2 regions of the Oceanobacillus sp. FSL K6-0118 genome follow, and region 2 is predicted to be linked to the other one. Evidence: a T-box and tRNA genes for the amino acid it is inferred to sense, from the RefSeq annotation. Region 2 holds a T-box; the other holds one or more tRNA genes.

Region 1 (6,112 bases), 2.1 Mb from region 2:
AATTTCCGTTTATAGCTGGATTGGCATGGATTGTTACGAAAATAATCCCAGGTAAAGATACGACTATTGAATATAAACCAAAATTCTTGGATCCGATTTTCATTGAGAGATCTTCTGCTTTAGCTTTAGATCAAGCGAAAAAGGAAATAGCCCGAATGGGAGAATATGCTTGTAAAGGTCTAGAAGAATCCAATCGATATTTAACTACAAGTTCTCAAAAACATTCAGATATGGCTATGCAAATTGAGGGAGCCATAAATAACCTAGATCGTAATATTACAGAATATTTAGTGACGGTATCAGGAAGATCTCTATCTGAACAGGAAAGTGAAAAACATACAGCATTAATGAACTCCGTCCGTGATATTGAACGAATAGGGGATCACTTTGAAAATTTAATTGAGTTGGTGGATTACAAAATTTCTAATAAAGTCCAAATTTCAGATAAGGCGATGGGTGAGTTAAACACTATGTTTGACTTAACTAATATGACTGTTAAACAAGCTGTAGATGCTTTAAGTGAGTCTGATAGAGAGAAAGCCTTAGAAGTTGTTCAACGAGAAGAAGAAATTGATAAGATGGAAAGAGATTATCGTAAGCGACATATTATTCGTATGAATAAAGGGCTTTGCAGTGGTTCAGCAGGTATAGTATTTGTTGATATCATAAGTAATTTAGAGCGTATTGGTGACCACGCAGTGAACATTGCTGAGTATGTTTTAGGTCATCATGATTAAAATAAAAGAGAAGGGATAAAACCTTCTCTTTTTTAATTGCAAATAAGAATAAAAGGTGATATTATAATAGACGTTGTTTATGTTTGTCGAGATTAATAAATAGTGTTGACAAACGAAAAAATACATGGTAAATTTTATATCGTTGTTAAATATTAACATTTCACTATTCCACAGTAGCTCAGTGGTAGAGCAATCGGCTGTTAACCGATCGGTCGTAGGTTCGAATCCTACCTGTGGAGCCAAAGTGGCGGCGTAGCTCAGATGGCGAGAGCGTACGGTTCATACCCGTGAGGTCGTGGGTTCGATCCCCTCCGCCGCTACCATTTTATTATTTAGTCACATGGCGGTCGTGGCGAAGTGGTTAACGCACCGGATTGTGGCTCCGGCATTCGTGGGTTCGATTCCCACCGATCGCCCGTTTATAAACTGGACCCTTAGCTCAGTTGGTTAGAGCTATCGGCTCATAACCGATCGGTCGCAGGTTCGAGTCCTGCAGGGTCCACCATATAATATCATATCACGGAGGTATACCCAAGTCTGGCTGAAGGGATCGGTCTTGAAAACCGACAGGCGGGTCAAACCGCGCGGGGGTTCGAATCCCTCTACCTCCTTTTTGCGAGAAAACAAGTATATAATATACTTGTTTTTTATTTGCGTAAATTTTTATCCCTCTTAATCGGGCAGTAAAACTAGTTGGGAGATCAACTGCCCGTAAAGGTCCGATAAGTATGACTAACCATAAGTGGGAGATGAAAGAAAACCCCGCTTATGGAAGTCTTCTTGATTTAACTATTTTTCATCTTTGTAAGGCAAAATATTTGCAACTATGTGATAGCAATGATAATCTTCTAGTTAAAGGGTGATAAACCTGAATTATCCATTTTAAATTTATTAAGGGAGGAAGATTTTTATGGCTAAATTTGAATTACCAGAATTACCATATGCATATGATGCATTAGAACCAACAATTGACAAGGAAACAATGAATATTCATCATACGAAACACCATAACACTTATGTAACAAATCTAAATGCAGCTGTTGAAGGAATTTCCGAATTAGAAGGAAAATCAGTTGAAGAATTAATCAGTAATTTAGATGCTGTTCCAGAAGCAAAACGTACAGCGGTACGCAATAATGGTGGTGGACATGCTAACCATAGTTTATTCTGGAAAGTTTTATCACCAAATGGTGGTGGTGAACCAACTGGTGAACTAGCTGAAAAGATTAATGCTAAATTTGGTAGCTTCGACAAATTCAAAGAAGAGTTTGAAAATGCTGCTAAAACACGTTTTGGTTCTGGTTGGGCTTGGCTAGTATCCAATAACGGTGAATTAGAAGTTATGAGCACTCCAAACCAAGATTCTCCACTTATGGAAGGTAAAACTCCTTTATTAGGTGTAGACGTTTGGGAACATGCATACTACCTAAAATATCAAAACAGACGCCCTGAATACTTAGCAGCATTTTGGAATGTTGTTAACTGGGATGAAGTAGCTAAAAACTACAAAGGTTAATAGCAAGTAATTTAAAAACACGTGGTATTTTACCACGTGTTTTTTTGCATATCTGACAATTATTCGCCAAGACTAACTTATTAAAGGAGTAGTTAGATATGGCGAAATTCATTCAAGCATTTGAAAACAAAATGGACGTTAATCGTGATTTATTATTACTATTACTAATAGGTGGCCTTTATTCCTTAGGTATTTTTCTTTCCAATACGTTTGTCAATATCTATTTATGGAGACAATCCGGAGATTATATTACGATTGCAGTTTATAATCTAGGAATTAATCTATTTCAAGCTCTAACCTTTATATTAGCAGGAAGGTTAGCTAAAAAAGTTGATCGGATTATAGTCCTAAGATTAGGTGTTATATTTTTGTCTGTGTTTTTCCTAAGTGTATTAATTATTGGAGAGAAAGCTTCTTATTTTAATTTTTTATTAGGTTGTTTATTAGGGATAGGTTATGGTTTTTATTGGTTAGCTTTTAATGTATTAACTTTTGAAATTACGGAACCGGATACAAGAGACTTTTTTAATGGGTTTTTAGGAGTTCTTCAATCTTTAGGTGGGATGATTGGTCCACTATTTGCAGGATTAATTATCGCGAAGTTAGACGGTAATGTAGGTTATACAACTATTTTTACTATTTCGTTTATATTATTTATTTTTGCAGTTATATCCAGTTTCTTTTTGAAACGAAGAAGTGCAAAAGGGGACTTTTACTTTAGAAGAATTCTATATGAGAGGAAAAATAATAAAAACTGGAGCAGAATATTATACGCTCATTTTTTTCAAGGTATACGAGAAGGAGTATTTGTTTTTGTTATATCTATTTGGGTGTTTATTGTAACAAAAAGTGAGTTTGCTTTGGGTACCTTCAACTTAGTTCTATCCGGGTTATCGGCCGTATTATATTTTATTGTGACTAAATATATAAAACCGGCGAGGAGAAAAAAAGCTATCCTAATCGGTGCTCTTCTTTTGTATATCTCGATTTTTATTATTTTATTTAATGTAAATTATTTATTACTTATTTTATATGCCATAGTCATAGGTATTGCTTATCCGATTATAAATGTACCCTATGTTTCTCTGACATATGATGTTATTGGAAAGGCCTGGAAAGCTGGAGAACTAAGAATAGAATATATCGTTGTTCGTGAGTTATTTTTAAATGTGGGAAGGATTGTTTCTGTACTGATTTTCTTACTGGGTGTTTCTCTTTTTGATGCAGAAAAAATCATTCCTATTCTTTTGGTAGTTTTTGGGGCCGGTCATTTAATTATTTATCTATATGTAAGGAATATATCAATGGGTAGTTCTTCTCGAAAGGAAATATTAATGAAAGAGCAATTAACTGACGAAAAAGATCGGTAAATATGATAAAATGTCTATGATTGATTGCATTTTAAATTTTGGGGGAGAACATATGTCAAAAATACGGAAGAAAAAGAAAAAGGCACAATTACCCTTCCGAATAAATATATTGTTCTTTGTTATCTTCTTGTTGTTCTCTGTTTTGATTTTGCAACTTGGTGTAGTTCAAATTTTAAATGGAGAAGCTTTTCAAAAAGAAATAGAAAGAACAATTCAAGATACAACGAAAATTCCTGTACCAAGAGGGAAAATCTATGACCGTAACCATAACCTTATCGTGGATAATGAGCCAGTCTACTCTATTACGTATACACCAGAAAAAGGAGTTCAAGCTGAAGATCGACTCAAAGTAGCAAAGCGATTAGCCGATTTTATTACGCTTGTACCTAAGGATGAAAATCCAGAAAAATATTTGGACAAAAAATTAACAGAAAGAGATTTAAAAGAATACTGGTATTTGTTAAATAAAAAAGAGGCAGATAGCAGACTTTCTGAAAAAGATATAGAAGAGTTGAGTAATGCAGAGGCTTATAATAAAACGTTAGATTTAATTACGGAAGAAGAAATAAGTAATTTTTCTCTTCATGATAAAGAGATTATCGCTATTAAAAAAGAGATAGACAAAGCTTATTCCTTAAGTCCACAAATTGTTAAAAATGAAGGAGTAACAGCAGAAGAATATGCTTTAGTTTCTGAACACTTATCTGAACTTCCAGGAATTAATGCTACAACGGATTGGAATCGTAATTATCCTTATGGTGAAACATTACAGAGTTTGTTAGGTGCTGTCACGACACAGGAAGAAGGTATCCCTGCTGAGAAAAAAGACTATTTCTTAACGCGAGGTTACAGTAGGAATGATCGTGTTGGAAAAAGTGGATTGGAACAATATTATGAAGATGTATTAAGGGGAAGAAAAGAGCAAATTGAATATACAACAACAAAAAATGGTGTTATTGTTGGTTCTGATACAGTTGTAGAGGGACAGCGCGGTAAAGATTTAGTATTAACGATTGACATGGATTTTCAGAAAGAAGTAGATAAAATTGTACAAGAGGAATTATTGGCCGCAATAAGAAAACATCCTGGTGCAAATAGACATTTAGACCAAGCTCTTGCGGTTGTGATGAATCCGAAGACTGGTGAATTACTAGCTGTATCTGGTCAACGTTATGATCGTTCTGAAGGGAAATTTCATAATGAATCATTCAGGACTTTATATGATTCACACCGTCCTGGATCAACTGTAAAGGGAGCAACGGTATTATCTGGTTATGAATCAGGTGTTATTAAACCCGGACAGACTTTTTACGATAGTCCAATTAAAATAGCGGGTACACAAAAGAAATCATCTTGGAAAAATTTAGGTACGGTAAGTGACTTAGATGCGTTAAAGTTTTCTTCAAACGTATATATGTTCTATATTGCTTTAAGAATGGGTGGGGATTATCGTTACCCATTTCCAAATAACAAAACTGCTTCAATAGATACCAATGCATTTCAGCAATTTCGCCATTATTTTGCGCAATTTGGTCTAGGATCTAGTACAGGAATTGATTATCCGTATGAAGCTACAGGATATGTTGGAACTGAGCTCATAGGAGGAAAACTGTTAGACTTTGCGATTGGTCAGTTTGATACGTATACTACTATGCAATTAGCTCAATATGTTTCCACTATTGCTAATGACGGGTATCGTGTTAAACCACATTTCTTAAAAGAAATACGAGAGTCAAATGGTACAGATGAAACATTAGGTTCCGTCTATCGTGTTGAAAATTCAACAGTACTTAATCGAATAGAAATGGATCATATTGACCGAGTGCAGGAAGGGTTTAGAAGAGTTTTTCAAGTGCCTGGAGGAACAGCATACTCTTACTTTGCGGGTAAAAGCTATAACCCGGCTGGTAAGACTGGAACAGCTCAAAGTGATTATTATGATCCTAAAACAGAAACATTATATACAACGGAGAATCGTTCCTTAGTTGGATATGCTCCATTTGATAATCCTGAAATTGCCTTCGCAATCATTGTACCTAACTTAGGGCCGAATGTTAGTGGACAATATCCTGTTAATAATGTAATTGGTGAACGGATTTTGGACACTTATTTTGAAATGAAACAAAAAGAAGACAAATTAGGCGATAAGATTAAAGACGAAAATCATGAGGAAGAAAATAATCAATAAAAAACCATAAACCTCTTTGAGGTTTATGGTTTTTTAGCAAGAAGAAAATTTATCCACGGACAGTAAGACTCCTGCCTGGGGAACAAGGTAGGTAGGTGGGAAATTAACTGCCGGTAAAGGTCTAATAAAGAAAAGGAAGCGTGGATTTTCCATGCTTCCTTTTCTTTAATAATTCATTAATGCTTGTGCTAATTCATAGTAGCTCATGTCACTAGTTACTTTTGTTTCTTTAGCTTTTACTTTTAAGCTATAATCATGTTTTTCAAGGTATTTTGTGAAATCGGAAGCCTTATCGATAATT
Region 2 (6,112 bases):
TAGTTCTCAAGAATTGCTGCAACTGTTCTTCCGATTGCTAATCCAGATCCATTCAATGTATGAACAAATTCAGGCTTACCATTTGCTTCTCTACGGAATCGAATTCCTGCACGTCTTGCTTGGAAGTCTTCAAAATTAGAACAAGAAGAAATTTCACGGTACGTATTTTGATTCGGAATCCATACCTCTATGTCATACTTTTTAGCTGCTGTAAATCCTAGGTCTCCAGTACACATACTCATTACTCGATAAGGTAATTCAAGTAATTGTAGTACTTTTTCCGCATGATTTGTCAATGTTTCTAATGTTTCATAAGACTCTTCTGGCTTCACAAATTGGACCAATTCTACTTTATTAAATTGATGTTGGCGAATTAATCCTCTTGTATCGCGACCAGCAGATCCCGCTTCAGAACGGAAACATGCACTATATGCTACATATTTTCGTGGTAAATCATCCACATTTAAAATTTCATCACGATGATAATTCGTAACAGGGACCTCTGCTGTAGGGGCTAGGAAATAATCCCAATCTTCTACTTTAAATGCATCTTCTTCAAACTTTGGCAATTGTCCAGTACCAGTCATGCTTGTGCGATTTACAATAGACGGTGGGAGGACTTCGGTATAACCATGTTTATCTGCATGTAAATCCATCATAAAGTTAAGAAGTGCACGTTCTAATCTAGCACCCAATCCTTTATAAAAAACAAACCGACTTCCCGTAACTTTTCCAGCTCGTTCGAAATCTAAAATATCAAGATCTGTTGCGATATCCCAATGTGCTTTATCCTCAAAATCAAATGTTGGAACGTCACCCCACCTGCGAACTTCCACATTATCATCCTCATCTTCACCTACAGGGACACTTTCATGGGGAATATTAGGGATAGAAAGCATGATCTGTTGTAATTTATCTTCTAACTCTTTTAATTCTTTGTCTAATTTCGCTATTTGGTCTCCTACTTCACGCATTTCCTTTATTGCAGGCTCAGCATCTTTTTTCTCCCTTTTTAGGGCGGAAATTTGCTTAGTCACTTCATTTCGTTTTGCTTTTAAAGTTTCTGTTTCTAAAATAAGTCGTCTACGTCTTTCATCGACCTCACCAAAATGGTCTAATTCTGATAAATCTTCACCGCGGTGGTTAAGTTTTGTTTTTACTTCTTCAAAATTATTACGTAAATATTTTAAATCTAACATGACACTTCCTCCTTAAATTTTGGATAAATACAAAAAACCCCCGTCCCAAATAGATAGGGACGAGAGTATAATTCCCGCGTTGCCACCCTTATTGAAGAGATAATCTCTTCCGGCTTTCACGTTGTAACGGCACTTACCGGGTTTACTTACTTGGAGGGAATTCCTTTCCGTAAACCAGTTCAAGGATGGATTCACAGCACTCTAACATCGATTTCCACCAACCATCGACTCTCTTTAGATAGGTGTTACTGTTACTAATTCCTTTCAACACTGTTGATAAGATTGTTTTATTATCATTATCATAATCATTTTTTAATAAAGATGCAAATTAAAATAAACCTTTAATCCAATCTACTGCTGAAGAAAATATATTAGCAAAGAAGTCACCAATAGCTCCGATTGTAAGCATAAACCAATTTGCTTTTTCTACCGCTTGGTCTGTTACAATTGGTACAGACCCTTGATCATCCGTAATATATCCATAATCATTATCGCCTTTATAAACAAGTTTAGCTGTACCAATTACTTCGCCTTTTTCAATTGGTGCAATTAATTCACCATCTTCATTTAATTTGGATTTATCTAATTCATATTTAAGAGTATAATTTTCAGCATCGTCACCTTTAACTGGTACGGTAATGCCTTCAGCTAAAGAAACCTCTACATTCTTTTCTTTCCCTTTAGATACAGGAACCTCCGTTTGTCCTTTTAGTTGATAACCTTTAGGGAATAATTCCTGTGCTGTAAAGTTATTATAACCATAATCTAAAAGTTTACTTGTTTGTTGGAAACGTTGTGCTTCACTTTCCGACTTCATCACAACAGAAATTAATCGTTGTCCGTTTCTTACAGCTGTTCCTGTAAAATTATATCCACCACTATCCGTAAAGCCGGTCTTTAGTCCGTCTACACCTTCGTAATAAAACTGTTTAAAGTTTACTCCCTCATGTGGAAGCATTCTATTCCAGTTATCTATCTCTTGTCCATCAAATGTTGTTTTCGGGATAGAAGCAATTTCTAAGACCTCTGGGAAATCTTTTATAAGGTTATATGCTAGTATTGCCGTAGAACGGGCAGTTAATAAATTCAAATCTTCCACACTAGTACCTTCCGGCTGATTTCCTTCTAAATCTTTATTGTCTAATCCTGAAGCATTAACAAACTTGGATTCTAGGCCTAATTCCTTGGCCTTTTGATTCATCATTTTAACAAATTCAGTTTCAGAGCCGCCAACAAGTTCTGCAAGTGCAATTGTTGTTGCATTGTCTGAGTTAATCGCCATTGCTTGATATAAATCTTTTACAGTATACTGCTTATTTTGTACTAAACCTACGCCTGATAATGAGGTATTAGCTGAGATAGCATAAGCATAATCACTAATTTGTGTAGTTGTATCCCATGAAATTTTTCCTTCTTTAATTGCCTCCATTACTAAATACTCTGTCATCATTTTCGTCATACTTGCTGGAGGAAGTAACACGTTCTCATTTTTTGCGTATAATATCTTCCCTGTATCAAAGTCAACTAGAATAGCTGCCTCTGCATCTATATCTAAGGAAGCCTCCGCTTTTATATTATTAGGATGATAGGTAAGAATTCCTAGTGAAACCGTTAGTAGGAAAAATAACGATATAATTTTCTTGTGATGTTTAAACATTTTTTACCTCCAAAAATTCCCTTTGTCTATTTTTATTAGGTAGAAAGAAATAAAACTTTCTTTTTTTACAAAAATGGCATGTTTTCTATTTAAAATTTCACAGATACTTTGTTATTTTAACATAGCATCTCAAAAAAAAATAGATGAGGAAAGTCCTCACCTTAAAAAAATTTTATAGAGGTTGTTCAAAAGGTTTTACCTAACCATTTAGTTATTGAACGGAATAGTTAGGAGCCTCTTTTGTAATTTGGACATCATGTGGATGGCTTTCACGTATACCAGCATTAGTAATTCTTACAAATTGAGCTTCATTTCGTAAAGCATCAATGGTTGCTGTTCCACAGTAGCCCATACCAGAACGAAGACCACCGCTTAATTGATGAATCGTATCTGCTAACGAACCTTTATAAGGTACTCTACCTTCAATACCTTCAGGAACTAGTTTTTTATTATCTGTATCGCCTTGGAAATAACGGTCTTTAGAGCCGGCTTTCATAGCCCCGACAGATCCCATACCACGATATACTTTATATTTTCTTCCTTGATAGATTTCTGTTTCACCAGGACTTTCAGTAGTACCAGCAAACATACTACCCACCATAACAGCATGCGCACCTGCTGCCATTGCTTTAACGATATCTCCAGAATATTTAAGACCACCATCTGCAATAATTGGTACACCATATTCTTGTGCCGCCATAGCGCAATCGTTTACCGCTGTAATTTGTGGTACTCCAACACCCGCTACGACACGTGTCGTACATATTGATCCCGGTCCGATACCAACTTTAACAATGGAGGCACCCGCTTCAATAAGTTCTCTAGTACCATCTGCAGTTGCAACATTACCAGCAATAATATTTAATTCAGGGTATTCTTTACGTACTTCTTTAACCTGGTCAAGAACACCTTTAGAATGACCATGTGCTGTATCGATGACAATAACGTCTACACCCGCTTCTACTAGCTTATCGATACGCTTCATTGCATCCTTCGTTACCCCAACAGCTGCTCCGACTAAAAGTCTGCCTTGAGCATCTTTAGCAGCATTTGGGAACTCAATTACTTTTTCAATATCTTTAATCGTAATTAAACCTTTTAATACGTTATTCCCGTCCACTAATGGTAATTTCTCAATTTTATATTTTTGGAGGATTTTTTCCGCTTCTTCCAATGTTGTTCCAACCGGCGCAGTAATTAAATCAGTACTAGTCATCACTTCAGAAATAGAAATAGAATAATCTTGAATAAAGCGTAAATCACGGTTGGTAATAATACCAACTAATTGTTGTTCTTCTACAGAATTTACAATTGGCACACCTGAAATACGGAATTTACCCATTAAATGTTCGGCATCATATACTTGATGTTCTGGTGTTAAGAAAAATGGATTAGTAATAACACCACTCTCTGAACGTTTTACACGGTCAACTTGTTCAGCTTGTTCTTCAATCGACATGTTTTTATGAATGACTCCAAAACCACCTTGACGAGCCATAGCAATTGCCATTTCAGCTTCTGTTACGGTATCCATTCCGGCACTTATAAATGGCGTATTTAATTTTAAACTTGGCGTAAGCTCCGTACTCAATTGAACTTGATTAGGTAAAACTTCAGATTTCGCTGGTATTAATAATACATCATCAAACGTTAAACCTTCTTTTGCAAATTTATCTTTTCGCAATGTAACTCCTCCTTCTCAAATTTAAAAGGTATTTAATAAAAGATGAATGACTAAACTAGTAGATAATCTCTATTTTTATATACAATACGCCAACTATCCTTCTTTTTCAACAACATATTATTGAAAAATGAGAAGTAAATAGATTCTGAAAATTACCTTAGGAGATTATTATGAGTAAATCAGATGGATTTTTTTCATTTTTAACCTCACAACAAACTGCTCAAGTTTACTTACAAAGCTGTTATAAAAAGATAAATGAACAGGATGTTGAAGCTAAAAGTTACCAAAATTATAATGCTTTATTATATTATCTTGATCATGGTAGGAAATTTTATGAAATTGGCCATAAGGTAGAGCTTTTTGCTAAACCTGTTTTATATTTTTATGGATTAACCCATTTATTAAAAGCCTGTTTATTAACTAAGCGTCCGAATTACCCAGAATCTACCGTTTTATTGTCACATGGAGTTACATCTAGGAAGAGAAAAAAGCGTAATTATACATTTATGTCGGATGAAGTGAAAGTCCAAATTAATGGGCTTTTTCCATACCTTTCGAAGCATCTATATTCTATTAATCCTGTTCCTTTTGACAAGATTCAAATGGTGGACTTATTTTCCCTTATACCAGAAATGCAAACCTTCTTTTCCTTCCAAGGAACTGAAAAAATGGTAGTGGTTGGTTCAAAGGATTCTCCAATACTTCAATTTCCTACTACAATACTGGATTATTATCACATAACGAAAGATGCTTTTCTCAATCGAATCAAACCCTATTTATCGGTAATCAAACATATGGAAGAGCGTCAGTCCGTCATTACTGTTCAGTTGGAAGAAAGGCTAGAATCATTTAATGGGCCTTTTTACAAACACATGGACGATGATAAAATATATTTTCCACTTAATAGAGAACATTTTCTACCAATATCGGATGTCATGATTCATTATTTACTTTTATATAATCTAAGTATGCTTTGTCGTTATGAAGCCGAATGGTGGGGGGACTTATTATCATCAAAACCGGAAATGGATTACCCTTTCATATTACAGTTTTTAGATATAACAGCAAAAAAGATTCCAAAAATACTAGAAGATGAATTATACAAAAATATGGATAAAGGAAATTAAAATATGGCAATTCCTATGTCCATTTTATTTAAAAAGCTTTGGTGGACAGGGAAAGCCCTTCTTACCAGCTAAAAAAGGTGGCTTTAAAGCCACCTTTTTTATTCATCTATTTTGTTATCTGTTTCCGTTTCAGTTTCTTCTTTAGACCCTAATTCAGTAGCATCTTCATTTTCAGCATCATTTTCTTCTTGTTCAATTTTAGCAACTGTAGCTACCTCTTCATCATCATGTAAGCGAATGAGTCGGACACCCATTGTACTTCTTCCAGTTATAGAAATATCTTTTACAGGAATACGAATGAGTACGCCTCCTACAGTAATTACCATTAAATCTTCTTCGCCATTAACAGCTTTAACAGCAGAGACATGCCCTGTTTTATCATTTAACTTACATGTAATAACGCCTTTACCACCACGGTTTATTCTACGATATTCAGATTCCGGTG

Evidence for each region. The T-box of region 2 lies ahead of serS (serine--tRNA ligase). A T-box ahead of a tRNA ligase gene usually reads a tRNA of that ligase, here a tRNA-Ser.
Region 1: it encodes a tRNA-Ser, which carries the amino acid that the T-box ahead of serS (serine--tRNA ligase) is inferred to sense. The anticodon was not compared.

The regions. Positions count from the first base shown of each region.
Region 1 is NZ_JBBOVR010000001.1:2,348,999-2,355,110, reverse strand. Features, by position in the region: gene MHI02_RS12140 (Na/Pi cotransporter family protein) at 1-737, shown strand, start outside; tRNA gene MHI02_RS12135 (tRNA-Asn) at 905-979, shown strand; tRNA gene MHI02_RS12130 (tRNA-Met) at 984-1,060, shown strand; tRNA gene MHI02_RS12125 (tRNA-His) at 1,081-1,153, shown strand; tRNA gene MHI02_RS12120 (tRNA-Ile) at 1,166-1,242, shown strand; tRNA gene MHI02_RS12115 (tRNA-Ser) at 1,259-1,348, shown strand; gene MHI02_RS12110 (superoxide dismutase) at 1,648-2,253, shown strand; gene MHI02_RS12105 (MFS transporter) at 2,352-3,623, shown strand; gene MHI02_RS12100 (peptidoglycan D,D-transpeptidase FtsI family protein) at 3,676-5,811, shown strand; gene MHI02_RS12095 (hypothetical protein) at 5,977-6,112, opposite strand, start outside.
Region 2 is NZ_JBBOVR010000001.1:236,511-242,622, reverse strand. Features, by position in the region: gene serS (serine--tRNA ligase) at 1-1,199, opposite strand, end outside; T-box leader at 1,252-1,476, opposite strand; gene MHI02_RS01135 (D-alanyl-D-alanine carboxypeptidase family protein) at 1,528-2,856, opposite strand; gene guaB (IMP dehydrogenase) at 3,068-4,540, opposite strand; gene MHI02_RS01125 (YaaC family protein) at 4,711-5,667, shown strand; gene gyrA (DNA gyrase subunit A) at 5,766-6,112, opposite strand, start outside.